Regions from separate parts of the Pseudalkalibacillus nanhaiensis genome, predicted to be linked through region 2. Evidence: riboswitches for the same ligand, from Rfam matches in the RefSeq annotation. Region 2 holds a riboswitch; each other region holds the start of a gene.
The links. A riboswitch is a leader RNA that binds a small molecule or an ion and turns the genes downstream of it on or off. The one in region 2 is predicted to bind S-adenosylmethionine.
Positions count from the first base shown of each region.

Region 1: linked by a shared signal. The riboswitch ahead of metK (methionine adenosyltransferase) and the one ahead of V1497_RS15395 (methionine ABC transporter ATP-binding protein) in region 2 are both predicted to bind S-adenosylmethionine.
Region 3: linked by a shared signal. The riboswitch ahead of metX (homoserine O-acetyltransferase MetX) and the one ahead of V1497_RS15395 (methionine ABC transporter ATP-binding protein) in region 2 are both predicted to bind S-adenosylmethionine.

Region 1 is NZ_CP143541.1:2,775,817-2,786,813, forward strand. Features, by position in the region: gene V1497_RS14420 (phosphatase PAP2 family protein) at 1-380, opposite strand, end outside; gene V1497_RS14425 (MFS transporter) at 463-1,650, opposite strand; gene V1497_RS14430 (TIGR01212 family radical SAM protein) at 1,835-2,788, shown strand; gene V1497_RS14435 (class I SAM-dependent methyltransferase) at 2,785-3,357, shown strand; gene V1497_RS14440 (tetraprenyl-beta-curcumene synthase family protein) at 3,480-4,547, opposite strand; gene V1497_RS14445 (alpha/beta hydrolase) at 4,552-5,361, opposite strand; gene V1497_RS14450 (gamma carbonic anhydrase family protein) at 5,457-5,969, shown strand; gene V1497_RS14455 (VOC family protein) at 5,959-6,327, opposite strand; gene V1497_RS14460 (phosphatase PAP2 family protein) at 6,506-7,030, shown strand; gene V1497_RS14465 (glycosyltransferase family 1 protein) at 7,056-8,213, shown strand; gene metK (methionine adenosyltransferase) at 8,524-9,717, opposite strand; SAM riboswitch class I at 10,030-10,119, opposite strand; gene pckA (phosphoenolpyruvate carboxykinase (ATP)) at 10,402-10,997, shown strand, end outside.
Region 2 is NZ_CP143541.1:2,958,640-2,969,636, reverse strand. Features, by position in the region: gene sigI (RNA polymerase sigma-I factor) at 108-878, shown strand; gene V1497_RS15410 (anti-sigma factor domain-containing protein) at 904-2,169, shown strand; gene V1497_RS15405 (hypothetical protein) at 2,437-2,790, shown strand; gene V1497_RS15400 (TlpA disulfide reductase family protein) at 2,758-3,183, opposite strand; SAM riboswitch class I at 3,385-3,499, shown strand; gene V1497_RS15395 (methionine ABC transporter ATP-binding protein) at 3,611-4,648, shown strand; gene V1497_RS15390 (methionine ABC transporter permease) at 4,629-5,294, shown strand; gene V1497_RS15385 (MetQ/NlpA family ABC transporter substrate-binding protein) at 5,310-6,125, shown strand; gene V1497_RS15380 (carboxymuconolactone decarboxylase family protein) at 6,259-6,639, shown strand; gene V1497_RS15375 (hypothetical protein) at 6,890-7,033, shown strand; gene sufC (Fe-S cluster assembly ATPase SufC) at 7,781-8,569, shown strand; gene sufD (Fe-S cluster assembly protein SufD) at 8,589-9,908, shown strand; gene V1497_RS15360 (cysteine desulfurase) at 9,905-10,997, shown strand, end outside.
Region 3 is NZ_CP143541.1:1,155,113-1,166,109, forward strand. Features, by position in the region: gene V1497_RS06030 (sigma-70 family RNA polymerase sigma factor) at 1-484, shown strand, start outside; gene V1497_RS06035 (hypothetical protein) at 474-1,541, shown strand; gene V1497_RS06040 (GNAT family N-acetyltransferase) at 1,676-2,239, shown strand; SAM riboswitch class I at 3,004-3,117, shown strand; gene metX (homoserine O-acetyltransferase MetX) at 3,196-4,257, shown strand; gene V1497_RS06050 (O-acetylhomoserine aminocarboxypropyltransferase/cysteine synthase family protein) at 4,277-5,593, shown strand; gene V1497_RS06055 (homoserine dehydrogenase) at 5,706-6,941, shown strand; gene V1497_RS06060 (metal-dependent hydrolase) at 6,992-7,618, opposite strand; gene V1497_RS06065 (YncE family protein) at 7,741-8,856, opposite strand; gene V1497_RS06070 (hypothetical protein) at 9,040-9,300, shown strand; gene V1497_RS06075 (aspartate/glutamate racemase family protein) at 9,343-10,032, opposite strand; gene V1497_RS06080 (pyridoxamine 5'-phosphate oxidase family protein) at 10,239-10,805, shown strand.

The DNA of each region.
Region 1 (10,997 bases), 180 kb from region 2:
GGAAAGCTCAATCCACTTTCATGGATCAATGGAAGCTCATTCGGTCTTGTCCTGTTATAGATCGTCTTCAACCACTTATTCATTTCTCTGGCCCCGATCAAGTTGAAGATGATCAATAAGGAAAGCTTGGGGTTTCGTTTAATAAGAAAATAAATGACCAATATGTACATCAAAGGTAAGGTTACATACTTCGAGCCCAGGTCAGTGATGAAGAACATTGCTGGAGTCAGCCATTCGGTCCTGAAATACCAAACATGCTTCATCAGCCATAAATCAATGCTAGTCAGATTATTATAAGAATAGCCCAGGAAAAGAAACACACACAATAATACTACTGAAATAATGAAAAGCTTTTGCCACTCATCTGATCTTCCCTCCATTGTCCCACCCCTTTCTTCTTTTATTCTATTACTCAGCACCGATTTTATTTTTCAAAATAAAAAAACCGTCTGTGACGGTTTTCTAGGCAACTTGCGATGAAGCTTCGGGAACAATTTTCCGATCATGAATGACCGCGATAAACAAGCTGATGATCAGCAAAAAGAAGATAACGTAAAACATCGATTGAATGCCGGTCAAATCCACAATCAATCCTCCGACAATTGGGCCGAACATTCGACCTCCAGTTGCCGTGCTGTTGACCACCCCCTGGTAAAAACCCTCACGCCCCTTAGGAGCAAGTTCACCAGCAATTGTCGGTACCGCTGGCCAGACGAGCATTTCTCCGATCGTCAGTATGACCATTGCGGTCATCAGCCCAATAAAAGCATGTGACTGCGAGGCAACGAGGAAAGAAATCATGAAAATACTGATTCCCACGATAATTTGGGTTTTCGTAAATCTTAGCCAATTTTTCACGACAAACGAAAGCAACGGCTGCCCTAACACGATGAGTGCACCATTAACTGTCCATAGCAGGCTATAATGACTTAATGAAATGCCGATGTCCTGAGTAAACGAAGCAATGGTGGACTGCCATTGGACGTATGCGAGCCAGCAAATGAAATAGGCGATACAAAGCCATATGAGCGCTCGGAACCGCGACTTACTTTTGATAACGAGCCGTTCATCGAGGACACTTTTAACAACTGGCGAAGCCGAATTGTGGGTAAGGTTGCGATATCCAATCACAGCAATGACAAAAAAGATGAGATACATGACCGTATTGCCGATGAAAATCCAGGTGAAGTTGAAAGAGGCGAGCAGCCCTCCAGCTGCCGCACCAACTGCAACACCGACATTTTGTGCAACGTACATCGCATTATAAGCCTTTCGGCCGCCTTCCTTCCAAACCGTCCCTGCGTATGCGTACATCGACGGAAAAACCATTCCGCCCCCGAATCCGAGCAATATCAAGAAAATCAGATATGGAATAAAGCTGTGAAAAAACACAAGCCCTAGTGAACTGGTAAACGTGACACCGATCCCAAACAAAATGGACCGATATCCTCCAACTCGATCAAACAGTGCGCCACCTATCAAGTTACCAATGACACCTGCCCCCGCATTGCCCATCAGGACAAGCCCAGCAATCGTCAACGTCTTTCCAAGATGGTCGTGAATATATACCGTGTTAAGAGGCCAAAGAAAAGAAGCACCTGTCACATTGATGATCATACCGATTACTAACAACCAAAGAGGCTTTGGCACCTATAAACGCCCTCCGTTCAACATGCTCAACTGTAAAAATTTATGTGATTGAATCATAGAAATTGTATTCCTTTTTCACCGGAAGCACAATGTTTTTTTCACAAGTCAAACTCGGTTTGGCGTGTGTCATGGCCCCATGCTAAAATAGCCCTATCAAATCATTTTTTACTAGAAAGGGAAGCTTATGTCGATACCTTCTCATTTTGGAGATAAACGCTATTTTACTTGGAATAAACATTTAAAGGAGCATTTTGGTGAAAAGATCATCAAGGTTCCGATTGATGGTGGTTTTGATTGTCCGAATCGTGACGGTACTGTTGCATCGGGTGGTTGCACCTTTTGCTCTCAGAGTGGATCGGGTGATTTTGCAGGAGACAGGCGTGATGATCTGGTGAAGCAATTTCATACGATTAAGGAACGGATGCACAGGAAATGGAAAAACGGAAAATACATCGGGTATTTTCAAGCGTTCACCAATACACATGCCCCTGTTGAAGAATTGCGAGAGAAGTTCGAAGTGATTCTGGAGCAGGAAGGCGTCGTCGGGCTCGCTATTGCAACACGTCCCGATTGTCTGCCGGACGATGTCGTCGAATACCTAGCTGAGCTGAACGAGCGCACGTACCTTTGGATCGAGCTCGGATTACAGACGGTCCATGAAGAAACAGCACAGCTGATCAACCGTGCACACGATTATGCATGCTACGTTAAGGGAGTGAATAAGCTTCGGAAACACGGCATTCGCGTGTGCTCCCATATCATTAATGGGCTTCCACAGGAAACGCCTGAAATGATGATGGAAACCGCACGGGAAGTCGCTAAGCTCGATGTCCAAGGCATCAAAATCCATCTATTACATCTTTTAAAAAAGACGCCGATGGTCAAGCAGTATGAAAAAGGGCTTGTCGAGTTTCTTGATTTTGACACGTATATCAAGCTCGTCTGCGACCAACTTGAAATCCTCCCGCCCGACATGATGGTCCATCGCCTTACTGGCGACGGTCCAGCTGAGTTGATGATCGGACCAATGTGGAGCTTAAACAAATGGAATGTATTGAATTCGATTGAAGCTGAGCTTGAAAGCCGCGGCAGCTTTCAAGGGAAATTTTATCAGCCTACTGAGGTGACAGCTCCATGAATCTAAGCCGAGTATTGCCCTATGCGAAAGAGTTACTGGAAAAGGTTATAGAGCCTGGTGGTGTTGCAGTCGATGCAACTGTCGGAAACGGGCATGACACATTGTTTTTAGCAAAATTGGTTGGTGAAAACGGTCGTGTCTACGGCTTTGACATCCAAGAACAGGCCATTGAGAAGACGCTTGAACGGTTGAAGGATGAAGGGATGGCGGATCGCGCGGAAATCCATTTGAGAAGTCATGCAGACATCAAGCAGGTTGTGCCTCAAGAAAAGCACGGTCAAATCCATGCTGCGGTATTCAACCTCGGTTACCTACCGGGAAGCGATAAAGAAGTCATTACCAAGCCTGACTCCACTTTAAACGCGATTGAAGGATTGCTAGACATTTTAAAGCCAGGTGGATTGATTGTCCTCGTCGTCTATTACGGCCATGAAGGTGGTAACGAAGAGAAAGAGGCACTCATGACCTATTTACACGAGCTCGATCAAACGAAAGCCCACGTCCTGCAATATCAATTTCTCAATCAGAAAAACAATCCTCCGTTCCTCATCGCCATAGAAAAAAGGTAAACGGAATAAGCATAAAAATTTGTCCTTCATCATGTTGATGAAGGACTTTTCTTCTTCTCTCTTGCGCTGTTTTTAACCCCTGGAGGAAGGTTTTTTCCGTCGGGGGACGGTCGTCCATCCTCTCAAGATGTTTTTACTTTACGATAAACGTAGCTGTTCCAGTAGAAGTAGTATGCTGGGAATCCACCCGCACGCATCAGCTTTTTGAATACACTTTGTACAACTGGTTGATTTTTCACCTTTGTATCCGTTGAATACATTCCGAGCAACCCTCTCGTTATCAACGAATGAAATCTGGAATGTGGCAAAGCTTTTGCTGCTTCATCCGCTTTATTAAAAAAGTGAAGAAGGCGATTCATCATTTCTTCTTTCGTTTCATAATAGAAACAGAAGTTGAGATCTCCTCCCGCCTTGTCCTCTTCTTGATCGATCAGATAATCCATCATGATGTGAAGGCCTTGAATCCATGGGAAGTACCCGTCTTTTATATTCCTTACTAAATCTGGTGAAATGTCCTCATTCGTCGCATAGGAAACGAGGCAGAAAATGCCGATCGTTGAACCCGCACACGCAGAAAATTCATACCAGCTCATCGGAGGGAGCTGTGCTTCATTATCCTTATGCCATTGCTGCAATCGGGGAACACGTTCATCATGGACGACATGTTTATGTATTTGCAGGTTACTGTAGTGCTCCTCTAGCTCAATCAATGCATTTGCAATCTGCTCATAACTCGGAAGCTTTGATAAAGCCTGCTGACACACCTGGACAAGGTCATGGAGATATCCGCCATCATTCTGATCTTCTCGAAGAGCATAGTAATTCTCAAGAGAAGCACCAGGTGTCAGAGCATGTTCCATCGACCGGTGTAATAGCGCAAAATCCTCCGGGTCCAATGATGTACTACGATCACATAGGTTGTCCAAATAATCGCTGATCGTCTGATAAGCAACGATGAAGCGGATGACTTCACCTCTCCACTCTGCATCCGCTGCTAATAACGAATAAATTCCGCCTCCCTCACAATGGAACGTTTTCGACCCTATACTTTCTAAGGCTTGTGTCCTAAGTTCATCATTCGGAATATGCTCAGCCCTCTTTTTCCAGAAATTCAATTCCTCATGGACATATGGGAGAACCTGTTTATAAATTTTTTTCATTAACGACCAAGGTTGAGATGGGACGGTCATATTCTCACTCCTTATGACTGTTTTGTCTGATCACAAGATTCAATTCGACATACTGATGAATATATTCGAAAACGAGCTCTCTTTCTGGATCATTGAGCACTTCATGATATAATGCCGGCCATTCCTTATAAGCTTTCTCCATTATATCCAAGCTGTTGAACCATTCACGCACTTCCTGTTTATCGACAATCAGATCATTTCCACCCTGCACGACTAATAGAGGAATGTCAGGAAAACGGTGCACGGATTGGAATGCTTGTTTCATCGCATTCATCAGCTCACGGTACCAGCGGATCGACACCTTCCTAACCAGCAATGCATCTTCAGCATCGCGCTTCAATACGTCTTCTGATCTCGTCCCTTTCGGCGGACCACCTCGACTTGAACGTAAACGGAGACTCGGATAGATTTTGTTAATTACTCTAGATACCGAATCCAGCAGTACAGGTGGTTTTTCAACGATACCTAAAGCAGGAGAGGATAATAGGACAGCTGCAAGCGGCATATCCTTTTCAGTAACAGCCCGAATGACCGCCAATCCACCCATGCTATGGCCAAACAAGTAAATCGGCAGATCGAAAGCTTTTGCCGCATCCACCCAAGATTCAATGGTTTCTATATATTCGTCAAAGGAATGAATATGGCCTCTATTCCTTCTCGTTAATCCTTGACCTGGCAAATCCCCCATAACAACATGAAATCCTTTGGATACCCATTGGGAACAAAGCCATTCATATCTTCCGTGATGTTCGCCTGCCCCATGGACCATGACGATGATTGCTTTTGCATCTTCTTTCGCTTCCCATATCCACATCGCAGATCCCCCTTTCAATCTTTCAAATAATTTGCTAAACTGCTAATGATTTCATACAAGATATATCTATTCCCTAATGAAAGAGGTTGATACCTTTGATCTACCCTTATAAAGGTTCAGAGCCTGATATTGACCCTTCCGTGTACGTTGCGGATGGCGTAATGATATCTGGCGATGTGAAAATTGACGCCCAATCATCTGTCTGGTTCAATACGGTAATCCGTGGCGACGTAGCCCCGACTTTTATCGGCAAGCGCGTCAATATCCAGGATCTATCGATGCTCCACCAAAGTCCGAATGTACCCCTGATCATTGAGGATGATGTAACGGTCGGACACCAGGTTACATTACATAGCTGTACCATCAAAAAAAAGGCTTTGATCGGTATGGGCTCACTCATCCTTGATGGTGCCGAAATCGGAGAAGGTGCCTTCATCGGCGCAGGAAGCCTTGTACCCCCTGGTAAAAAAATCCCCCCTAACACTGTTGCTTTCGGACGTCCTGCAAAAGTAGTGCGGGAATTGAATGACCAGGATTTACAAGAGATGGAGCGCATCCGTACTGAATATGTAGAACGTGGTCAATATTATAAATCGCTTAAGCGTTGAATTCTATGATATTTCCATCTGGATCCTGTACAAAAACTTGATGCCAGCCGGTTTTACTGGCTGGTTTATCTAAATATGTACAACCTGCTCGTTCAAGTCGTTCAATCAGGTCATCAATCGATCGGACCCGGACTGCAAAATGAGAGCTTCTACTATTCAATGTCGGTTTCTCTTCTTCAGATAGAGATTTATTCACAATCAAGTGGAGCTGTGTTCCTCCTAGCGAATACCAAATGCCATCAAACTCGAAGTCCGGCCTTTCAGGACTGATCTCGAATTGTAGGACTTTTTCGTAAAAAGCTCTTGCCCTCTTCAGCTTTCTCACTTCTAATGATACATGGTGAATTTGCTCATACACAATGCATCCCTCCTTCTCTGTACCTATATGCCCGCTTTCAACATTTTATCATCCCTATTTTCAAATGTGTAATTTCCATACTCCACCAATCTCCATAAAGATTTTACATTGTTTTGACATTCCCCTAATAGTTCAACGTTATGATTTTGTTAAATCACGATTCAAAGGGGGAAACAGGTTGTCTAGAGTAATCGGATGGCTTCACGAACGGGAATGCTCACTTTTTCATTGGGTGAACAATAAGTGTCAGCATACCTTCTTCGGTAAATACTTCATGACAGTGACGCATGCCGGAGGTGCAACAGGATCGATCGTGATGTGCTTGCTTTTGATGAGCTTGAACGATGGAGAATTAAGGATGATCGGCTTCCAATGCTTACTTGCGCTTGCCATCAGCCACCTCCCAGTACAGGTGAGTAAAAAGCTCTATCCACGTAAACGACCATATCAGGTACTTCCGAATACGATCACGATTTCAAAGCTGTTGAAGGATCATTCATTTCCTTCTGGCCATACGACAGCAATCTTTTCGGTCGTTACACCTCTTGTCCTATGGAATCCACTTTTTGCTGTCCTTTTCATCCCGTTATCTCTGTCTGTCGCAATCTCCAGAATCTATCTCGGTCTGCATTATCCATCTGATGTGTTTGCAGGCATGCTTTTAGGTATTGGAAGTGGGCTGCTCGTCTCTTCCATTCTATGAATCATGTTCAGGGGGGATAAATACAATGAAAATCGCACTCTTTTCTGATACGTATTACCCGCAAGTCAATGGCGTTGCTAACACGTTACATCGATTGGTCAGCTATTGGGAACGACAAGGGATTGACTGTAAAGTGATCGTTCCAAAATCCGGTACCACTGAGGACCTTTATGCCTCTCAGACACATTCGTTGCCAAGCATGCGCTTCCTCTTATACAAGGAATGCCGTGTCGCACTTCCTTACAACCGCGGCGTTACCCAAGAACTGTTGGCGTTTCAGCCTGATTTAATCCATGTCGCTACTCCGTTTTCTACTGGGCTTTTTGGAATGAATCACGGTAAAAAATATGGCGTGCCTATGGTTGCTTCCTATCACACCAATTTCGATCATTACCTTTCGTATTATCACTTACAATGGGCGACGAACTGGTTATGGAAATACTTGCACTGGTTCCATTCCAATTTCGATCAGACTTATGTCCCCTCTCATGACACACTTGATCATCTGACCAAAAAAGGGTTCGACAAGCTTTCGATTTGGGGGCGAGGTGTCGATACAGCACTCTATCACCCTGGTCGTTGTTCGGATGAATTCAAAAAGAAATACAACATTCCGGGGACTCATCTCTTGCTAACTTACGTAGGCAGATTAGCGCCTGAGAAAGACATCGAAACGTTCATCAACATCATTCGAACCTTTCCTAAGGAATGGCAGGATCAGGTGAGTTGGATGATCGTCGGCGAGGGACCGAGTGAAGAAGTCATGAAGGAAACGTTACACTCCTATTCAAATGTACGATTTACAGGATATTTGAGAGGGGAGGAACTTTCACAGGCTTATCGTGCATCTGATCTATTCATCTTCCCTTCCCCTACAGAAACGTTTGGGAACGTCGTATTGGAATCCATGGCTTGTGGTACCCCTGTCATCGGTGCAGATTCCGGTGGCGTGCGAACCATCATCCAGGATGGCACGAATGGATATCTCGTGACCCCCGGCCGCTCTCAAGCCTTCATTGATCGAATCTTATTTCTATTGAAGCATCCGAAAATCTTGAAACGATTTGGGAAGATGTCTCGTGAATATGCTCTAAGTCAATCATGGAATACCATTTTTGCAAAGTTGACGAAGGAGTATATGGAGATCGCTGAACGCAAAAAGAGAATTCATTCGGCATCATAAGTGGATGAATTCGTTTTTGTAGATAATTTCTGTTTTTTGTAGATAATTTTTTATTTTCGTAGATAATTTCAAATTTTCGTAGGAAATTTGAAATTTTTGTAGATAATCACGCGTACACCCTCTTCCTAACATTCATCAAGGCAATTAATGCTCGTTTTTATCACGTTTTCTCCTAAAAACAAGGCCATTCAATAAAAAAAACGTCTTAAACTGACAATTATTCGCCTTAGCATTAAGAATGTTGTTGATTTTGAACAGCCATTAATAAAAAAAATGGCTGCCACCTTCAGGTGACAGCCATTTCATTCATTTATGCGTTGTTCTTCAGTATTTCTGCTTTGTCCGTACGCTCCCATGGAAGGTCGATATCTGTACGTCCGAAATGTCCATAAGCAGCTGTCTGCTTGTAGATTGGACGACGTAGATCTAGCATCTTGATAATACCTGCTGGGCGGAGATCAAAGTTCTCTCGAACAAGCTCAACAAGTCTTGCTTCCGCTACAGTACCAGTCTCGAATGTATCGATTGAAATGGATACAGGCTGAGCTACACCGATTGCATAAGCCAATTGAACTTCACACTTCTCAGCAAGACCAGCAGCTACGATATTCTTCGCGACATAACGAGCAGCATACGCAGCAGAACGGTCCACTTTCGTCGGATCCTTACCTGAGAATGCTCCACCGCCGTGACGTGCATATCCGCCGTACGTGTCAACGATGATCTTACGTCCAGTCAGTCCTGCATCCCCTTGTGGTCCACCGATAACGAAACGGCCAGTCGGGTTGATGAAGTATTTTGTATCTTCATCAATCAATTCAGCCGGAACGACTGGATTGATAACATGCTCTTTCAAATCACGTTTGATTTGCTCAAGTGTCACTTCTGGATGGTGTTGAGTTGAAATGACAACCGTATCTACACGGACAGGCTTATCATCTTCATCATATTCAACAGTGACCTGTGTCTTTCCGTCAGGACGAAGGTATGGTACGACTTCGTTCTTACGTACCTCAGTCAGACGACGACTCAACTTATGGGATAAAGAAATTGGTAACGGCATGAGTTCAGATGTTTCGTTACAAGCAAATCCGAACATCAACCCTTGGTCACCAGCACCGATTGCTTCAATCTCTTCATCAGAGATTGTTCCTTCACGAGCTTCGAGTGCTTGGTTGACACCTTGTGCGATATCAGCAGACTGTTCATCAATGGATGTCAAGACCGCACAAGTTTCATAGTCGAAGCCGTACTTCGCCCGCGTATATCCGATTCCTTTTACCGTTTCACGAACGATCTTCGGAATATCGACGTAAGTAGAAGTGGTAATTTCACCTGCAACAAGGACAAGACCTGTGTTGACAGATGTTTCACACGCAACCCGGGCATTCGGGTCACTTGATAGAATTTCGTCCAAGATCGCATCCGAAATCTGGTCACAGATTTTATCCGGATGGCCTTCTGTAACGGACTCAGAAGTAAATAGACGTCTGCTTTTTGACATTACGGAACCTCCTCGGCGATACACGAAAAATATCGCTGATAATTGATACGGTACTCATTCCGTACGGAAAAGTGCAATAAAAACCCAAGATTTTATAATTCGGATGAAGGATGAACTCATATCTTGAGTTGTTTAAAGTCCACTTTGGACAGAACGTTCATCAATCGGCGAGGATGGTTAAACACCCCTCGTTCTTACCATTCCGGGATTACGTTGCACTAATACTGATGAAAGTATTCGAATTTTCGTTGATTGCGAAAAAAAAACCTTTCCCTTTTTAGAGGAAAGGTGGTTCGTTGTAAACCTTTCACCCTCTTATTTTTCAGGTTAGCACCTTTTCACCTATTGGTGTCGGTTGCTGGGTTTCATTGGGCCTGTCCCTCCACCTACTCGGAATAAGAGTAGCCGTTCTCGCAATATCATATCGCAGTACACCTGCTATGTCAACGAATTTGAACATACAAACACCCTTCAGATGATTATTCTTTTTCCTTATTAAATATGAAAATTCCGAATACTTTTAAGAAAATCCTCTATGGCCGCCTATTTCATTTGACTTCATGTTTCGTTTGTCACAAATAAGGAAAAATAGTATACATTATTAAAATAAATATGTTATACTAATTCAGACGATAATGGATGTCTTGGAATTATTAAATATTATCTTGAAAAGGATGGGTTTACATGAATACGGCACAATTTACATCTTTAACTGATGAACTTATAAGTAAATCTACAACTCATAAGAACTTACCTACACCAACATTGGTCGAAAAAGCGATCTTTCGTGGAGAAGGTGTCCTATCCTCAACTGGTGCTCTCCAAGTTGAGACAGGAAAATATACAGGACGTTCCCCGAAAGACAAATATATCGTCATGGAACCTTCAGTAAAAGATAAGATTGACTGGGGATCTGTCAATCAACCGATTGAAGAAGAGAAATTCAATAATTTATATAAAAAAGTGATCGAATACTTAACAAAAAAGGATGAGACTTTCGTATTTGAAGGATTTGCGGGAGCAGATAAGGCATACCAGCTTCCTTTACAAGTCATCAACGAATACGCTTGGCACAACCTTTTTGCCAGACAGCTTTTCATACGCCCAAATGAAAGCGATTTAAATGGCTTCACACCAGAATTCCAGGTCATTTCTGCACCAGGATTCCAGGCTGATCCGGCTGTTGATGGAACAAACTCAGAAACCTTCATCATCATCTCATTCGAAAAGCGTGTCGTCTTGATCGGTGGTACAGAATATGCTGGAGAAATCAAGAAGTC
Region 2 (10,997 bases):
GAACTATGAATTCTTCATTCATTTGAGAGTTCGTGCATACATCATAAATTTCACAGAATAAATCCTCAATAAGATAAACTCTGTCCGTAGCGAGGTGGATACAAATTATGACATCAATGAATATGAACTTATTAGTAAAACCGACTTTTAATAAAACACTCAAGAAAAACGTTACGATTGAAGATAAAGTAAAACAAATTGCTCGTGGAGATGAAAGACTTCGAAACGAGTTATTGGAGGATTATCAACCCTTCATTAAGAAAGTGACATCTAAAGTATGCAATCAATATATTGATCAATCGCGTGATGAATATAGTATCGGATTGACGGCTTTTAATGAAGCGATCAACCAATATCAAGAAGGACAAGGAAGCCGTTTCTTGACGTTCGCAGATATGGTCATCCGAAGACGGGTGATTGATTTCATCCGTAAAGAAGCTCGACAAAACCGTTATGTGTTTCTCGAGCCTGAAGAACTTGATGAAGAAGGCAGACTTGAAGACAGTTATGCAGAACAACAAGCTGCTATTCACCATTATGATCAACAGCAACAAGTAGAAAACCGTGTATTTGAAATTGAAGAATATCGGGAATTGTTAAAGGAATATGGCATTACTTTCAAAGTTTTAAGCAAAAACTGCCCGAAGCACATCGATGCTCGTGAAAATGCCAAGAAAATTGCACAATTACTCGCTGAAGATGAAAAGCTGGCTGCCTATCTTAAAGAGAAGAAGCAGCTACCGATAAAAGATTTATTAAATATGGTCTCTTGCAGTCGTAAAACAATTGAACGGAATCGAAAATATATAATAGCAATTGCATTGATCTATATTGGAGGGTATACATCGCTCAAATCTTACATTGAGCCCTCCGATTGATCACAAAGAAGGGAGGGACCAATGAGTGAAGCGTGGCTTAATCATGAAAGTTTCAAGGCGAAAAGCCGTGATTTTGACAAAAGACGGCAGCTTTGAGCAGGTGAGGTTGAAAAAAGGTGAACAGCCTGAGGTTGGACAGGAATATATCTGTCCAGCTGATGAAGTGAAGACTGCCCTACGACCGAATCGTGTCTTTTTGCCCTCTTTTTCACTTGCGTTAGTTGCTATTATTGTATTTGTATTATTCGCAGGGGGCTTGCCATTCGGACATCAGAAGGCTTCTGCCGCAGCCTATGTCAGCTTTGACATCAACCCAAGTATTGAAGTAGCTGTCGACGAAGACATGAACATCGTCAAAGTCCGTGCCTTGAATGAAGATGCCAAGAAACTTCTTGAAGGGACAGACGGGTATGAAGACGCGTCCTTATTATACTTTTCACAAGATTTATTCGGGTTGCTGCAAGAATACGGATACTTTGATAAGTTTGATGATTTATTGATCGCTTCTTCCTATAAGGAATCATCGGTTTCACCAGAGTTGCGTAAACGCCTCCAAGGTGAAATTGAACAATTCAAGTCGTTTGAGCACATCCAAAACACCAATATCGTGATTTCGATTATGGAAGCGACTCCAGACTCCAGGAAGAAAGCGAATGAACTCGGGTTATCCATGGGTAAATTTCTAGTCTACCAAGATGCTGCTGAAAACAATGATTCATTAGAATTGGAAGACCTACGAAATTTTTCAATAAAAGAAGTTCGAAATCTTTCAGCTGAAATTTCATCACAAGATCCGGATACTAAAGAATCTGCATTACCAAAAGTAAACATCGATGATTCCCAGGATGAAACGTCACAGCCTCCACAAACGCAAAAGGAGGATGTGAAAGAGCCTTCGATGCCGAAGCTGAAGGATCAAGCAGATACGACTCCGAAAAAAGAAACATCCGAAATCTCTCCACCTAAGAAAGAAGAGACTGAAGACGATCGAGAGCAAGAGGATCAGGAGGAAGGCGGAGAGGATCATGACGAATCAGAGGATCAAGAAGAGCGTCATGAGGATGAAGACGATGCTGAGGAACAAAATGAAAAAGAAGATGATGATGAACAAAAGCGGAATGTAAGTTCGAAAAAACCGAACGCTGCAGCTCAAAAAAAGGATGACCATGAAGATTTGCAGGTGAAAATCAAAATTCACATCAAGGATCTTTCAGATTTAAAAGATGGATTAGATGATGAGAACGGAAAACACCTGCGAATTTATATCACAGATATCGACAAAGCAAAGTGAATCAGCTAGCTGAAGTCATGGCGAGTGTCATGACATGTTCGTGTGCGCTTACATATAGCTCAGTAGCATAAGGCTGTTGTGGGTGCTCGGTTTTGTTGCAGGAGTCTCACGTTTAAAGAACCGTCAATAAATAGGAAGAGGGTGATTGGATATCACCCTCTTTTTTGCATTTTCCTATCGAATTATAGACGAGAAACTGTCGAACGTTTCTTACAGGACATGGTTACTTCCCCCTCGAAGAATACATGTGAAAGTGAGGGAGAGCTCATGGGAATCCATCATGTTATCGATTTGTTTTCTTCGAGGTTTGAAAAGCAGTCCCATCTATCACCTTTTTTCAGAATACAGGATTACGTTGTCGCGTTGACAACGGACGAGGAAACCATCGCCATTCGTCTTCGGAGGCGTTCATGCCAAGTCATTGATGAACGAGCAGACGTTTTTGGAGCTGTTGAAATCTTTGGATGCACTGAATCTTTCGAGTCCTTGATTCTCGGTAGATCAAAAATGTCCGACCTTATTCTTCAAGGGAAACTGAAAGTGAATGCTTCTTATCGGCTGATTCTGAAGTTAGAGTCAATATTCTATTTATCCAGCCAGCAGTCGAGAGACGCCATATAAAATGTCCTGGAACTTATCTTTATCTGTGTAGCGTGCTTTCATCTGATGATCAGCATCCAACAATATCGTGGTCGGTACAGAGTGACAATCAAATTGATCATAAACCTCTGTGCCATTGTCAATCAAAACTGGGAGCGTGATTCCATTCTTCTGAATGAACGCATCTCTCTGCTCATCGCTACCTTCCCGCCCCGTTACATGAATGGTCAAGATTACAATTTCATCTGTTCTCATCGATTTATAGAATTGTTCCAATAACGGTAATTCACGCATACAATCAGGGCACCAGGATACCCAAAATTGAATGATGACAGGTTTACCTTCAAAGTCGGACAATGAGACGATCTCGTCAGTTTTGAGATTTCTCAAGCTGAATCCCATGCTTTTTGTCACGTTGCCACATCTCCTTTATGCCATCATGTATGATTACATGATTATTGTTTCCATTTTTCTTGATATCTTCATAATGAACGTAACATAACTTCCTATAAAAACTGTAATAAAAAAGGATTGACACTAAAAAAACAACCATGCTACAATGCATTCATGCTTAAATAAGCTAAAGGATTAAAGAGACCAACCCAAATAAATAAAATCTTATCAAGAGTGGCGGAGGGACTGGCCCGATGAAGCCCGGCAACCATCAAACCGATTTTGGTTTTGAGAAGGTGCCAATTCCTGCAAAGTACAATGCTTTGGAAGATGAGATGGAGAGATGACCTTAACCTTTCTACTCATTTTCAGAGTGGAAAGGTTTTTTGCATGTATACGAATGGAATTTTGCACAAGATAAGGGGAAGAAGGAGTTGTAAACGACCTCATGATTACGCTTAAAGACATAAAGAAAGTCTTCCAAACCAAAGATGGTGCTGTGAATGCTGTCGATGGCGTAAACCTCACCATTGAAAAAGGGGAGATTTTCGGGATTATCGGATATAGTGGTGCTGGGAAAAGTACGCTGATTCGTATGCTGAATATGCTTGAAAGACCGACTGAGGGCTCAGTCGATATGAACGGGCAGACGTTAACCAATTTAAGCAGCAAAGAGCTTCGTACAGCCCGTCAACGCATCGGGATGATTTTTCAGCATTTCAACCTGTTATGGAGCCGTACTGTTCATGAAAACATTGCGTTCCCATTAGAAATAGCTGGAGTCGAAAAAGAAGAACGCGAGAAGCTAGTGAATGAGTTGATTGACCTGGTGGGTCTGAATGGCCGCGGTGAATCCTACCCCTCTCAGCTGAGTGGGGGCCAAAAGCAACGTGTTGGAATCGCTCGTGCGCTTGCAAACAATCCGGATGTTCTTCTGTGTGATGAAGCAACATCAGCCCTCGATCCGAAAACAACGGATTCGATATTGAATTTACTCGTTGATATCAATCAAAAGCTCGGATTGACAATTGTCCTTATCACACATGAGATGCATGTTATCCGTAAAATCTGTAATCAGGTTGCTGTGATGGAAGATGGGAAGGTCGTTGAACAAGGACCTGTTCTGGACGTATTCCGGAACCCTGAGCAATCCATTACGAAGAATTTCGTCAAACAGGTCACTGAACCTGAAGAAACAGATGAGACGATTCAGCATCTTATTGATAAAGGAGACCAACATAGGGTGGTCAAGCTTACTTTTGTTGGCGGGAAAGCTGAACAACCGCTCATCAGCGACCTGATCCGTAAATTTCAAATTAATATCAACATCCTTCAAGGGAAAATCTCTCATACGAGAGAAGGGGCATACGGAACACTGTTCATCCAAATGGAGGGTGAACCAACTGAACTTGAAAACGCAATAAGCTACATCAGACAGCAAGATGTGGAAGTCGAGGTGATGATCCATGACAACTCTATTTCCTAATGTCGATTGGGAGGATATGTGGGAAGCGACTTTAGAGACGATTTATATGACGGTCATTTCCGTCAGTGCAACATTCATACTTGGAATCATTTTGGGACTGTTGCTCTTCCTTACAGAGAAAGGAAGTCTATGGCAAAATAAACCGATTCAAACAGTGGTTGCTGCAGTCGTAAATATTTTCAGGTCTATTCCATTTATAATCTTAATTATTCTTCTTGTGCCCTTTACCACATGGCTAGTCGGTTCAATGCTTGGTGCGAATGCAGCTCTACCTGCACTGATTATCGGCGCGGCACCTTTCTATGCAAGAATGGTCGAAATTGCTCTGCGTGAAATTGATAAGGGTGTCATTGAAGCTGCTAAATCTATGGGCGCAACCGATATGCAAATCATCTATAAGGTTTTACTGCCTGAATCTTTACCCGCGTTAATATCTGGAATTACGGTAACGGCAATTGCCTTGATTTCTTATACAGCAATGGCTGGCGTGGTCGGAGCAGGTGGTCTTGGAACACTTGCCTTCCTTGATGGTTTCCAACGGAACCAGAACGACGTAACATTAATCGCTACAATTATCATTTTGATCATCGTGTTTATCATCCAATGGATTGGTGACTTTTTGACACAGCGTACAGATAAAAGATAACTGGAGGGAAACAACATGAAGAAACTTATTTCCATTTTGACAACCGTATTTATTTTGTCCGTCCTAGCAGCTTGTGGTGGAGGCAATGGTGATAAAGAGGAACTTGTCGTAGGTGCATCCAATGTTCCTCATGCCGAAATTCTTGAAGAAGCGCAACCGTTGTTGGAAGAGAAAGGCGTTAAACTTAAAATCGAAACGTTCCAGGACTTCGTCGTTCCGAATAAAGCACTAGCGAACAAAGAACTGGATGCGAATTATTTCCAGCACGTCCCGTATATGGAACAACAAATGAAGGAAAATGAAAGCTACGATTTCGTAAATGCAGGTGGCATTCACATTGAGCCAATCGGTGTTTACTCGAAAGAATACAAAAGTCTAGAAGAACTCCCTCAGAAAGCAGAAATCATCATGAGTAATGCGGTAGCTGACCATGGTCGCATGCTTAGCATGCTTGAAAGCCAAGGCTTGATCACCCTGAAAGAAGGCGTGAAGAAGTCGGAAGCAACGATCAAGGATATCGCTGAGAATCCGAAGGAGCTTAAATTCACCGCTGAAGTAGACGCAGGACTACTGCCGAAGATCTATAATAATGGGGAAGGAGATGCCGTCCTGATCAACACGAACTATGCGATTGACGCTGGATTGAATCCAAAGGAAGATGCCATCGCCCTTGAAGGATCAGACTCCCCATATGTGAACATTATCGCGGTTAACAAAGGCGATGAAGAGGATGAAAGAGTCAAAAAGCTTGTAGAAGTGCTGCGATCTAAAGAAATTCAAGACTTCATCAAAAAAGAATATAAAGGTGCCGTTGTACCGGTCAGTGAATAATATATAAGAAGGAGTACCGATTTATCGGTGCTCTTTTTTATATAATGGTTTAAGCAAAATTTTCCCGGGATACATTTTCTAAGAAGAATCATACTAACTATGATGAATAATCGACATGTTAGGAGTGATTTAAATGAATCAAAATGAATCTCATCAGCATCCCGGGACACCAACTGAAGCTGCGTTAATGGATTATAAACACGGTCTTGGCGTATTCACTGAAAAAATGCCCGATATTGCACGTAAATACAATGCATTTACAGAATCATGCTTCAAAGCTGGAAAGCTGACGAAAAAAGAAAAGCAGCTGATCGCTCTAGGTATCAGCATCTATTCTCAAGATGAATACTGCATCATCTACCATACAAAAGGATGCCTTGATCAAGGATGTACAGAAGAAGAAATCCTTGAATCTGTCGGTGTTTGTGCTGCCTTTGGAGGCGGGGCAGCAATGAGTCAATCAGTGACGCTTGTCCAAGAAGCGATTTCCGATTTAAGTCAGATGAAACATTAATCCGTCGATATAGATAGAATAGCAAGAAAATGGGATGTATTCGGGGGATATATAATAACCGTCCCCCTAATATGGTCCGGCGGGGTGTGAGAGAGTCACACCCTTAATTATCAACATATATGGAATTTGGTGTTTTAACAATCAACTGGTAGGGTATTAACTGTAGTGAATAAAAATTATGAAATCTTGAAAGGATTGATTCATTATCCATCACATTGACACAAACCATACAGGTGAAATGGAGAAAGCCATGCACCAATCACACGGTATAGGTTATGCGCAATACGAACGTAGCCTGGAGAAACGTATGGAAATTGAACGTAAAAGAGATCGTGAGTATAAGCAAAGCTTGCAAATGCTCAACGAATTTACGGGAAAAGTCAATAAGTCATAATTCACAACTACAGCATAGAAAAACTGGAAATTGAGCTAATATATTTTGGACCTTATCGCACAATAGATAAGGTCCTTTTATTTTGAAGGAGGGAGTTTCTGGATCCTATTAATGCAAGACTGTACATAAAGCAAGTGTTGAAGATCAAAACGAAGCTGAAAAGTCGCAGAAAAGATCTTCATAAGAGCGATGAAGATCAAAACTGGGTGAGAAAGCGGGGAAAAAGATCTTCATAAGAGAGATGAAGATCAAAACTAGGGTGAAAAGCAGAGGAAAAGATCTTCATAAGGGTGATGAAGATCAAAACAGGGCGAAAAGAAGCAGAAAAGATCTTCATAAGGGCGATGAAGAACAAATCAGACTAAGCGAGCAGCGGAAATGTCCTTCATCCAGGGAATGAAGGACAAAACGACCCAAGAAAACAGCGGAAATGTCCTTCATCCAAGGAATGAAGGACAAAACGACCCCAGAAAACAGCAGAGATGTCCTTCATCCCACATTACTCTTCTCCCTTCTTAAAAGCCGTGTTAATAGGCTTGTCGCTTTCAATAAGTCGCATTCATTCTCAATTAGCGAGTTATTTATGCCCATATTTCCGAGTGTCTTGTTGAGAATTGATTTGATTTGTTTTAAAATTAGAATGATAATAAAGAAAAAGAATCAGGATTATTTCATTTTTGTGTTGTTTTTCGTTACAATGTTAAATGGAGTAAATTGATTTGAAATACGAAATTGGAGGGTTAAGTCATGACTGCACCAAACATTAAGATCGAAAATCTACATGTTTCCATTGAAGGAAAAGAAATTATCAAAGGTCTTGACCTTGAAATAAACGGTGGAGAAATCCACGCAGTAATGGGACCAAACGGAACAGGTAAATCTACACTTGCTTCTGCATTGATGGGCCACCCTAAGTACGAAATCACAGAAGGAAAAGTGACGTTCGACGGTGAGGATCTGCTTGAAATGGAAGTAGACGAGCGTGCGAAAGCGGGTCTATTCCTAGCAATGCAATATCCAAGTGAAATCAGCGGTGTAACGAACGCAGACTTCCTACGTTCTTCTATTAATGCACGCCGTGAAGAAGGAAATGAAATTTCACTAATGAAGTTCATCCGTAAAATGGACAGCAAGATGGAGCTTCTCGACATGGATGAATCATTCTCTCAACGTTACCTGAACGAAGGTTTCTCTGGCGGTGAGAAGAAGCGTAATGAAATTCTTCAATTGTTGATGCTTGAGCCGAAGATCGCAATTCTTGACGAGATCGACTCTGGTCTAGATATTGACGCATTGAAAGTCGTTTCCAAAGGTGTCAATGACATGCGCAGCCCTGATTTTGGTTGCTTGATCATCACGCACTATCAACGTCTATTGAACTACATCACACCAGATAAAGTACACGTTATGATGCAAGGTCGTATCGTGAAATCTGGCGGACCTGAGCTTGCTCAACGCCTAGAAGAAGAAGGTTACGACTGGATTAAAGAAGAACTCGGAATTGAAGACGAAACTGTGAGCGCAGAACAAGCATAGGCTTTGAAGGAGGATTTATATGTCAGTGGAAACGAACGAAACGAAGATTGCCTTCGATCAATCATACGTAAGTGACTTTTCGAAACAAAGAAATGAACCAGAATGGTTAACGGAACTTCGTCTTCGTGGATTGGAACTGGCTGAAAGCCTACCGATGCCGAAGCCGGAGAAAACGAAGATCGACAACTGGAACTTCACTCAATTTCAGCATGTTGTAAAAGCATCTAAAGTTGAAAAAGTGGATGACCTTCCTGAATATATTTTGAATTTGATCGGGAAAGAGGACCGTACAGATAACTTCATCGTACAACGTAACTCGACTCCTGCTTTCCAACAGCTTTCTCAAGATTTGAAAGATAAGGGTGTCATTTTCACAGATATCGCGACAGCTGTACAAGAGCATGGCGATCTTGTGAAGAAATTCTTCATGAATCAAGCTGTGAAAATCGATGAGCACCGTTTGACTGCACTACACGCTGCTCTATTGAATGGCGGAGTTTTCGTATACGTACCAAAAAACGTTGAAGTTGATGTACCACTTCAATCTGTTTTCGTACAGGAAGATGGAGAAGCATCTCTGTTCAACCACGTACTGGTTGTAGCAGAAGATAACAGTTCCGTTACGTATGTAGAAAACTACCTTTCTCATAGCGATGATCAAGCTTCAGTAGCAAACATCGTTGCAGAAGTTTACGCTGGCCCGAATGCACGCGTACAGTTCGGTGCTGTCGATAACTTCGCAAAAGGCATGACGACGTATGTGAACCGTCGTGGACATGTCGAGCGTGATGGAAAAATCGAATGGGCGCTCGGTCAGATGAACGATGGAAACACCATTTCAGATAACACGACAAACCTTGTTGGTGACGGATCTGCTGCTGATACGAAGACCGTTTCTGTCGGCCGTGGTGACCAGAAGCAGAACTTCGTCATCCGTGTAAACCAATGGGGTAAACAATCGGATGCGCAACTTCTTGCCCATGCGGTTATGAAGGAAAATGCAAGCTCCATCTTCAACGGTATTGCGAAAATTGAACACGGTGCAACAAAAGCGAACAGTGAACAAACTGAACGCGTATTGATGCTCAGTGACAAAGCGCGTGGAGATGCGAATCCAATCCTACTGATCGACGAAGACGATGTAACAGCTGGACACGCAGCTTCAGTCGGACGCATGGATCCAATCCAAATGTTCTACCTTATGAGTAGAGGGATCTCTAGACAAGAAGCAGAACGTCTAGTCATCCATGGATTCCTTGCACCAGTCGTAAACGAACTTCCAATCGAGGGTGTGAAGAAGATGTTGACAGAAGTGATCGAAGGGAAAGTCAACAAATGATTGCGAATGAGCTTCGCAAACAATTCCCAATCCTCAACCAAGAAGTGAATGGGAAACCGCTTGTCTATCTGGACAGTGCAGCAACTTCACAAAAGCCGATTTCGGTCATTGAAACCCTCGAGCACTATTACAGAAATGACAACTCTAACGTACACCGTGGTGTTCATACGTTAGGGACTCGTGCGACAGACAGTTATGAAGGCGCTCGTGAGAAAGTCCGACGGTTCATCAATGCTTCCTCTACGGAAGAAGTGATTTTTGTAAGAGGAACGACCACAGGGCTCAACACGATTGCTGGAAGTTATGGTCGTGCTAATGTCGGTGAGGGTGACGAAATCGTCATCACGCCGATGGAGCACCATAGTAACATCATTCCTTGGCAGCAGCTTGCAAAGGAAAAAGGTGCGACATTAAAGTACATTCCTCTTCAAGAGGATGGAACAATTGATTTAAAAGATGTTGAAAACACAATTACAGAACATACTAAAATTGTATCGATCATGCACGTATCAAATGTTCTAGGTACGATTAATCCAATCAAAGAGATCACAGAAATCGCTCACCGCAACGGTGCTGTCATGGTTGTTGACGGAGCACAGGCTGCTCCTCATATGGCTGTGGATGTACGTGAACTTGATTGTGATTTCTACGTCTTTTCTGCTCATAAAATGTGCGGACCGACTGGAATCGGTGCACTTTATGGCAAAAAGAAGCTTCTTGAAAAAATGGAACCAGTCGAATTCGGCGGTGAGATGATTGACTTCGTCGGCTTGTATGAATCGACGTGGAAGGACCTTCCTTGGAAGTTTGAAGGAGGTACGCCTATCATTGCAGGTGCAATCGGCATGGGTGCTGCCATCGATTTCTTGGAACAGGTTGGCCGCACTGAAATCGAGAAGATGGAGCATGAACTGGTCACCTATGCGATGGAACGTATGTCAGCTGTTGAAGGCTTGAAAATATACGGGCCGAAGAATCGTGCAGGGCTGGTTACATTCAACATTGATGATGTCCATCCACACGATGTTGCGACCGTACTTGATGCGGAAGGGATTGCCGTACGTGCAGGACATCACTGTGCCCAACCAT
Region 3 (10,997 bases), 1.8 Mb from region 2:
TGAGTATGGGGATTCAATTGTTCGACTCGCCTATACATATACGAAGCAAAAGCAAATGGCTGAAGATATTGCCCAGGATGTTTTCATTAAATGCTATGAAAAGCTGGATACATTCCGGGAAGAATCCTCTTATCGGACATGGCTGTATCGGATTACCGTGAATACGTGTAAGGATGCATTGAAAAGCTGGTCTTATCGAAATTTGTTTTTTACGGACATAATCAGTCCAAAGTGGCTACGCCCTCACCGATCAACAGAAATTGAAATCGTTGTCGACGAAGAAAGCAGGATGATTTCAGAAAAAGTATTGGCCTTGCCGGTCAAGCTTCGTGAAGTGATCATCCTCCATTACTACGAGGAGTTAAGTACTGAAGAAGTAGCGCAACTGTTAAAGCTCAATCAAAATACAGTCAAATCAAGATTGTATCGTGGAAGGTTGCAGTTGAAAAAAATGCTGGACGGAGGAGAACGGTATGGAAGATAAATTGAAAAATCTAAAAGAAAAAATGAATCGTTCCAACTTGAAGGAAATCCGTTTTGACGAAAAACATAAGGAGCAAGTATTCCAATCGATAAAAGGGAGGGAGGAAGATCGCTTCTCGATACCAAACTACAAACGTAAATTTAATCTCGTATTGAGTGGTATGGTTTCATGTGCATTGGTTTTCGGTGCATTGTATTATTCAGCTGATCAGATCGGTTTCTTTAATGCGAGCCAAACGGGTGAGCAAGTTTCTGCTTCCTTTCAAACAGAAAGCAGTGAAGCTGAACATCGGGATCCGTTAAAGAATGAGGATGATCTGTTTTCAGCGCCGGACAGTGAAAAACTTGCCCAAGAGAATCCAGATCAGTTCGAGATTGTGAAAAAGATGTTCTTTTCCTGGGATCATATCGACAACGCTCAAGGGTCCTATTCGTATTCTTCCCACCCTGATGGAACTGTGACGAACGTGAACTTCCAGGTGGATTTTGAACGAAATAAAAACCTTACAAGTATCGAGATCACAAAGGATGAAAAAGTTCTTGAGAAGCAGATTTCTTTACTTAAGGATGATCAGGTCGTTTTGCAACTCCCTGAAAAGAAGCTGGTTACAACGAAATCAGCTGAGGACAATTTAGCTACTCAACATCAATATCTCAATATGGGTGGCCATGTGATAAGCAGCGAATGGTTTGTACTGTTGTTAGATAACTATGACCACTGGAGTTATCAGGAAAATACGAAATTCGGTATGCCAGTTTACGAAATCGAAGGAGACGTACCTGAATACAATGGCTCTTTTGGTCCCTTCAAGATGACGGTCTCTAAAGAAACGGGTGCACTACTTGATGCAGAATTCTATAAGGAGAATGGTGAAGTCGCCTATTTTATGAAAGCAGATGAAGTGAGATTGAACGAAGGTGTTGATCCCTCACTCTTTCATATCAATGTAGAAGATAGCGAAGAAGTGACGTTTGAAACCTTTAATGAAAGTACGATCGGTCATGGTGTTGAAGGGGAAAAACCTGGAGGGTTCGATACGAGTAAAGAAGGGAACTGAATCCAGTTGAGGTCAGCAATGGGCTTGCCCCATCGCTGACTTTTTTATTTTCCAATACACTTTACTCTAAAATGGCACAACTCTATACTTAAATTAACCTGCTTACGATTGATAAAGGAAGAGGAGTGAAGAATGTGGAAATAACGTATGAGATCGTAAAAGATGAAGATGTAGAATGCTGCAGGGAAGTATGCAACAAGCTGATGGCGTATCAGAAATCCCTTGCCCATTATAGGCCGGAGTTGTTTGATGATATGAATTTTGATACACGTATGCTCTCTTCTGTAAAAAGCTCAACACATAATTTTACCGTGGTGGCGAAAGCGGACGATAAGATCGTGGCCTACGTTTATTCCAACATCGCTCCAAAAGAAAACTATGATAACGAGTTTGCAACGTTCTTTGACCTTTCAACCGTCCGTAATGATGATGTCGGATGCCTGAGCAACTTTTACATAGAAGACGGGTATCGCGGGCAAGGAATCGGATCGGTCCTTTTTAACATGTCGATGGAATGGCTGAAGGGTTTCCCTCATGTTGAAGATTATTTCGTCTTTGTGTCGAATGGTAATGACAAAGCGCTAGAATTCTATCAAAATAAAGGCTTCCAATATAGCAATAAAGTGCTTGATGGGTTCATAACAACATTACGTTACGCTGATAGAGTCGAAGCTTCAAAGCCGCTTCAGGCGAAATAATACTTTCAGAGGTAGTCTTCCTAATGAAGCACGTTCTTTTACCTTCTGATGTTTATGTGTTAGGCCTGTGGATGATCCGCTAGGTCATGAATGCGATTTTGTCATTCAGGGAAAAAGAAACGAAGGTCTCCTCGTAAAACGTAGTCACATTTGTAAGAGGATCACATACAGTAGAAAAACGCTATGATAAAACCGTTTTGAGGGTAAAGAAATGCGTTTTATATGCCCTGAAAACACGGAAAACCCGATTTGAGGGTAAAGAAATGTGTTTTATGTGCCCTGAAAACACGGAAAATCCGATTTGAGGGTAAAGAAATGTGTTTTATGTGCCCTGAAAACACGGAAAACCCGATTTGAGGGTAAAGAAATGCGTTTTATGTGCCCTGAAAACACGGAAAACCCGATTTGAGGGTAAAGAAATGCGTTTTATGTGCCCTGAAAACGCGGAAAACCCGCTTTTGGGGTAAAGAAATGCGTTTTATATGCCCTGAAAATGCGGAAAACCCGCTTATGGGGTAAAGAAATGCGTTTTATGTGCCCTGAAAACACGGAAAACCCGTTTTGAGGGTAAAGAAATGTGTTTTATGTGTTCTAAAAACACGGAAAACCTATTTTGAGGGTAAAGAAACACTGTCAGGCACCGAAATGAGCTCGATTCGCTCTGCTTGTGTCGTTCTAAACCCGAACAAAAGAAAAGATGTTGACAGCATCACTTTACCGTGCTAAGATTCAGATAATTTAAAAACTGAAGATTTAAATGCAAGCTCTTATCAAGAGTGGCTGAGGGACTGGCCCGATGAAGCCCGGCAACCGTCAAACGTAGGTTTGAAATGGTGCCAAATCCTGCAAAGCGTAAAATGCGCTTTGGAAGATGAGAGAGACAAATTCGTTTATTTTGCCTCTCTGTCTTTACAGAGAGGCTTTTTGCGTTCTTGAAAAGAAAGGAGGACGAAATCGTGAGTCATCAACCATGTTACAAAACGGGAACGGTTACAATACCAAACTTCACTCTGGAATCGGGTGAAACGTTGAGCGAAGCGGAGTTGGCCTATGAAAGGTGTGGTCCTCCAGATGCTCCGGCTATTCTTGTTTGCCATGCTTTGACTGGCCATCATAGGACGATTGGAACTCCGGATGAACCTGGTTGGTGGCGTGGATTGATTGGGAAAGGTGGCTACATCGATACGAACGATTATCAGGTTGTTACGTTCAACGTACTAGGAGGTTGCAATGGTTCGACAGGTCCACAGGGCATAGACCCTGAAAAAGTGGAGCCATACGGTGTTCATTTTCCGCGATTAACGATCAGGGATCTGGTTGAAGCGCAATATGTCGGTCTGAAGATACTTGGATTCAATCGATTGAAAGCTGTAATTGGTGGTTCACTCGGTGGTATGCAAGTGCTTGAATGGGGACTTATGTATCCGGATTTTATAGAAGCCCTGTTTCCGATTGCCGTGACACCGACGTTTAGTGATTACGGGATTGCATTCAATCATATAGCCAAACAGGCCATCCTGCATGCGGGAGATCAAGGGCTGAGCATTGCCCGGATGATCGGGATGATGACTTATCGATCGGATTGTTTGTTCAATGAACGCTTTGGCCGCAATAAACAAGCTCATGGAGAAGATCATGACACGTTTGAGGTTGAGTCGTATTTAACCTACCAGGGTGCGAAATTGAACGATCGGTTCAACAAGGAAAGCTATTTGACGCTACTAGACGTGATGAATTCACATGATATCGGAAGGGGAAGAGGAGGTCTTGAGCAAGTCATTCATGGTTATCAGGTTCCAGTGTACGGCATCGGTTTTACCCGAGACCTCGTCTATCCGCCAGATGTGCTGGGGGCCTTCTTAACTGCGATCCAGCATGAGGGTGGGATTGCCGGGTATTACGAAGTGGAGTCTAAGTATGGTCATGACGGTTTTCTCGTCGAGTTTGAGAAGTGGGGATGGATTGTCAAAGAGAAATTGACTGAACTTGATGCATTGGTCCAGGAAAAACAAGTATAACGGTTGAGGAGTGAATGGAATGAGTGAAGAAAAGAAGTATCGCTTAGAAACAATCAGTGTACATGGTGGTTTGAAGGCTGACCCGGTGACAGGAGCAAGAGCATTGCCGATTTATCAATCCAACGCTTATAAGTTCGAGAATACGGATCATGCAGCAGACCTTTTTGCCTTGAAAGAAGAAGGCTACATTTATTCACGGATCCATAATCCGACAGTGACCACAGTTGAAGAGCGGGTTGCTCAGCTTGAGGGAGGAATCGGTGCGTTGGCGTTAGCGAGCGGAATGGCCGCAATTTCGACTGCCATCTTCAACATTGCTGAAGCGGGTGATGAAATTGTATCCGCCTCAACGCTGTATGGTGGAACTTACAATTTGTTCGCAACAACATTACCGAAGCACGGGATCAAAACACACTTTGTTGATCCTCAGGATCCTGAAAATTTCAGAAGCGCCATCACTCCTAAAACGAAAGCGATATTTGCAGAAACAATCGGGAACCCAGGCCTTCATGTGTTGGATATTGAAGCGGTGGCAAATATTGCACATGAAGCTGGCATCCCATTGATCGTCGACAACACGTTCGCTACACCATACCTATCTAGACCGATCGAGCATGGCGCGGACATTGTCATCCATTCTGCCACCAAATGGCTAGGCGGAAACGGTACGTCTCTAGGGGGCATTATCGTTGATGGAGGGAAGTTCGACTGGAATTCACCGAAATTCCCTGGTTTTACAGAGCCAGACCATAGCTATCATGGTATCGTCTATTCTGAAGCCTTGCCAGAAGCAGCTTTTATCGTAAAAGCTCGTGTCCAACTATTGCGAGACACAGGCCCTGCCATCAGTCCATATAACGCCTTTCAAATTGCGCTCGGTTTGGAAACGTTGCATGTGCGCATCAAGGAGCATGTTTCGAATACAAGAGAAGTCATCGCCTACTTGGAAAATCACCCTGCGGTTTCGTGGGTCTCGTACCCTGAGCTAACGGACCATCCCTCTCATCACCTTGCCAAAAAGTATTTGCCGAAAGGGGCTGGCTCTGTTGTTGTATTTGGGATTAAAGGCGGGAGAGACGCAGGTTCAGCCGTCATCAACAGTGTGTCGCTCTGGTCTCACGTCGCAAATGTAGGTGATGCAAAGAGTCTGATCATCCATCCAGCAAGTACGACGCATCAACAGCTGTCTCCGGAGCAATTGAAAGAATCTGGTGTCACCGAAGATCTCGTCCGATTATCAGTCGGGATTGAAAATGTGGCCGATTTAATTGAAGACCTTGAACAAGCGATTGAAGTGGCAACAGGCTTTTCATCCTTCAATACGAAGGTCGTTTAATGAACATTCAAGAAAAAGATCCTATTCCACTTATTGATCTCAGAAGCTTTCTCGTACTGGTCATTGTCGGTGTATCCATTGGATTCATTACTTGGTAAAAGGAGGGGACACGTTGGCGAATTTAAAAGTCGCTCTACTCGGTTTCGGAACGGTTGGTAGTGGGGTGTACGAAATCATTCAATCGCAGCAGCAACGATTGAATGAAATTTTGGGCCGGAAGGTTGAAGTGGTTGCAGTTCTTATTCAGGATGAAAAAAAGCAGAGAACCATAGGAGATAAGGTGCTTGTCACGTCTGACATTCAACGGATCCTCCAATTTCCTGATTTGGACGTGGTCATTGAAGCGATTGTAGGTGTGGAACCTGGTTATTCGTATTTGAAACAGGTGCTTGAAAAAGGATGTCATGTCGTGACAGCAAATAAAGAGCTCTTCGCTCACAAAGGGGCGGAGTTGAAGGCTTTGGCTACTGCAAATCAGGTAACGGTATCTTTCGAAGCATCGGTTGCTGGTGGGATTCCGATCATCGGTACACTGAACCAATTACTCCAAGGTAACCAGATCACGAAAATTGAAGCGATCTTAAATGGGACTTCGAATTATATTTTAAGTCAGATCCGGCAGAAGGAATGGTCTTTTCGTGAGGCTTTATCTGCTGCTCAAACAGCTGGTTATGCTGAAGCGAATCCATCCAACGACGTTGACGGACATGATACTTTTTTTAAAATCATCATTCTGGCTGAATTGCTGTTTCGAATAAAACCTGATTGGCGTTCCATCGTTCGGAAAGGGATTCGGCACATAACCTCAAGGGATATTCAACTGGCTGAAATCTTTGGTTTCAGGATCAAGCATGTCGCTACTCTTGTGTGGAATGACCGAAATGTTCACATCAGTGTTGAGCCGAAGGTCGTTTCTAGTGAACACCCTTTATATGAGGTGGAAGGTGTCGACAATGCATTGGTTCTCTCCGGTGACCTTGTCGGGGATATAAAATTGCAAGGTCCAGGAGCCGGAAAGTTCCCGACTGCAAGTGCAATCATTGAGGATCTTATCAACATCTACAAGCGAGTATCAGGAGAACGGTTACAAAATGAGGCTGTACTTGAAGTGGACAGATATGAAGAGAGATCGAGTTGGTTCGTCATCGGTAAAACAAATCAGCCGATTGCTGGTCAAGTGAAAGTGGAGAAGACAGTTCAACTGGACGGGACGATCCATACGGTTCGTTTCGTGAAAGCCACCCGAAGCGAAATTGAGAAGATAACACGAGAACATCAGAGCTTTGTTGCTTATCCGATTTCAGGCTCCTATAGTACGATTATCGACCAAGCATCTGTCACAGCTTGATTGTAACGCATACTGAAAGCGCCGTTCCTCATGGAACAGCGCTTAATTTTTTAAAACTCTCGGGATGAAAAAGGGAGGAAAAGCTTAATCCCTCGCTTATTGACCGGGAGAAACTTCATGTCAGCGATCAGATGGCTCACATATCCAGATAGACATGCGAGAAATAGCCCATCCAAGCCAACGGAACCTTCCAATTGCCGTGCAATGATCCCGAAAAAGATGATCCCAAGGATGGAATGGGTATAGCTTCGATGTGGAACGATGGATGCAACAATGATATAGATCCCTAAAAGAAAAAGCCAGTTTTCATTCAGGGATAGACCTGCAATAACGACACCGATACCTGTCACGAGCAACATGTGACTTTTTGTAATGAATGATGACAGGAGGAGGATGGCTGCACCAATGGCCATCCCGTTCCATTTTTCTGCTCCGGCCCCTGAGAGGAAGCTGTAACCGATCAGCAACGCACCAATGATTTGGGCTAATGTTTTAATAAGTGTATGTGAATTCGTCAGTTTATTGCTTAACGTTCCATCAACATCAATGTCTGGAACGAGAGCTGCTACCCCGGCACATGTGATGAGGATGCCAGTCGTCAATGGGTCTGCTTCAAGGGTGTTGGAGGTAATCAGACCTGCCACAGCACCAACGAGCAGATGTGATGTTCCTTTCATGCTGCTTCACCTGTCTCTCTATCTACTGGTATTTGTATAACGAGCAATATTCGTAATTTTATAGAGAGACGGTTTATTCGTAAATGCTTACAGGTGAAAATATGTCTATTTACTCATTTGTTTTATTGGATTTTCATTTTTCCAATCGCAATTCCCACAGGACCATTTCCAACAGGTATCACATCAGTAACCGTATTTGTTCTTGTACGAATAACGGAAACCGTACCATCATCCACATTGGTGACGTAAGCTCTACTTCCATCTGGAGTCATCGCTATTCCTCTTGGACCATTTCCAACAGAAATGGTCTTTATGATTGCTCTTTCTTTCGTATCAATGACCGAAACACTTTTACCTTCCAAGTTTGTGACGTAGGCAAATTTGCCATTTGGTGTGAAAGCGATAAGACGCGGTCCACTTCCAACTGGGATGGTATCAATAACAGTTTTTGAGGAGGTATTAATGACAGAGATCGTATCATCCACTGAATTAGCTACATAAGCGGTCTCCTCATCAGGACTTAATGCAATTCCAATAGGTTTTGTTCCAACTGTTATCGTGTCCAAAACCTGGTTTGTTTCCGTGGCGATCAGAGAGACTGTATTGCTGTTGAAGTTTGTTACGTAAGCAAGGTTGCCTTTTTTGTTGATTGCAACCTCAATCGGAGCATCACCGACTTTAACAGTATCAATTACACTATTTTTGACCGTATCAATCACTGAAACATTATCGCTTTCAAAATTCGTCACATACGCATGCTTATTTGAAGGTGTAATGGCAATACCTGCGGGGTTTTGTTCAACAGGGATTTTGGTAATCATGGTGTTCGTCTCTGTATTCATTACAGAGACGGCATTATCGCTGATATTTGGAATATATGCTCTGGTGCCATTTGATTCAATGGCCAATCCAAAAGGATTTTGACCTCCAGGTACGGTCTCCATGACTTTATTCGTATCTGTATTGATGATGGAAATTGTGCTGTCACTCGTGTTCGTTACATAGGCCATTTGCCTTTTCTTATTGAAAGTACCGATGGAAAGGGAAGTTACTTTGTTACAATTAAAGATGATCATCTTTCCGTTGCTCTTTACACCTGTAACGCATCCGGAATCTCTATTAAATTCTAAAAAGGTAATATTGATTGGCTCAGATCCTTTGAAACGAACATTAATTTGTTCTCCAGGCTGTAGCTTCTTGAATTGTTTACAAATACAAGATTGGTCTTTTGTTGACATATCCAAACTCCTTTTTATGGCTTGTATATCAATATATGTATTTTGGCAACAATCTGTATAGGCAAGCTTACCTTGAAAAAGTTACGTTTCGTTTACATCAGGACTTCAATATGGGAAGCTGTTGGTAGAATCGGAACGTGGGTTGATAGTGTAAGTCCTTTCTAAGTTGTGAGATGGTGGTGGATGATGTATTTATACTTGACAATCGTCGTAGTCGTGATTGGCATTCTGTCGCTGATAGGGACGTTACTTGTAGGGAGAAAAGTTAATAGAACGGTCGAAGAATATAAAAAACTGGAAAACCGTACGGAAGAAGAATTGAAGCGTTCTCATGAGTATGAAACAAAATCCGTTAGGTTGAACGTGAAAGTATTGACTCTCATTTATGGCTTCACATTCTTGATTACCATCATCGCACTAGCCCTATACTTTCGTTTTAGGTAGAAAAAAAGGTTTCGGAGGATTCAACCCGAAACCTTTTTTAGATTATGTGAGTGCTTCGTCTACAGCAGCAATGGCGTGAATCCTGGCTGTATCATAGACGGGGATGTCCACATCTTCAGGGTTGATGAGAAGACCGATTTCCGTACAACCGAGGATGATGCCTTGTGCTCCTTCAGCTGTCAGGTGATGGATGATACGTTTGAATTCTTGCCGTGAATTGGGATCGATCTTCCCCTGGCAGAGTTCCTGATAAATGACATGGTTGACGATGGCCCGATCGCTCTCGTCGGGTACAAGGACCTCCAGCCCGTTCTCTTCTAGTCTTGTTTTATAAAAATCCTGTTCCATCGTATATTTCGTTCCAAGAAGTCCGATCTTATTAAATCCGTCCATTTGAATGCGGGCGGATGTTGCATCAGCAATATGTATGACGGGAATAGTGATGTTCTTCTCAATATGATGAATGACCTTATGCATCGTATTGGTGCAGATGAGAATGAAATCCGCACCCCCTGCCTCAAGTGATCGGGCCACCTCGGATAGGTTTGCTCCAGCTTCATCCCATTTCCCTTCTGATTGGTATCGTTGATTTTCAGCAAAATCAACACTGTAAAGTAAGCATTTCGCTGAATGGAAGTCCCCTAGTCGCCTCTTTACCTCCTGATTGATAATCCTGTAATACTCTGCGGATGATTCCCAGCTCATCCCCCCGATTAATCCAATCGTTTTCATTGTTAACCTCCTAATTAATCCTTACCGAATTGGTGTTGTGACAATATCTCGATTATGATGTAAATAACTATACTCCATCTTCATATTAATCTATTGTGCAAAGCTACCTGAATATCCTGCAAAGTGTCAGGCACCATTTTAAACCCCTTGAGCGGAGCGGCTTTTGAAATGGTGCCTGACACGCTCAACGAAAAGGAGAGAGGTCTGTGGGGCAACAATTCGAGGCATTGATGCCGAAGCATGTTGAATTCATTGAACAGCAGCACTTGTTTTTCGTGGGTACTGCGCCATTGGCGGTGACCGGGCACGTCAATCTGTCGCCGAAAGGGTATGATACCTTACGCGTACTTAGTCCGACATCGGTCGCTTATCTTGATCTGACTGGGAGCGGAAATGAAACGAGTGGACATTTGGATGAGAATGGCAGAATAACCTTCATGTTTTGCGCTTTTGAAGGAGCTCCATTGATTTTACGTCTTTACGGTACCGGAAGGGTGGGCGTAAAAGGGTCTCTGTTGTGGGATCAGTATATCGAGCATTTTGAAATGATTCCTGGTGCGCGACAAATTGTAATCGCCGAGATCCACAAAGTCCAGACGTCTTGTGGTTTTTCCATTCCTTTTTTCAATTACGGTGGGGAACGCGAGAAGCTGAAGGAATGGGGCATGAAGAAAACCGAAGCGAACATACTGGATGACTATCAAGCGGAAAAAAACGCTTATACGCTTGATGGAATTGAAACACCTATAGGGAAAGTGATGAAGGAAAGGTGAGAGAGGAGATTGCGCTGGTAGTTGATTTAAAAAGGGTGCCCTCTGAACATGTGTGATGTTCTGGGGCACCTTTTATGTGTTTTGGGCTATAAATCTGTGGAATTGGTCTATATTTTGTAGAATCGGTTTATATTTTCCAAAATCGGTCTATAAATTTTTATTTTTATATGTTTTAGCTCAAATCGGTTCATA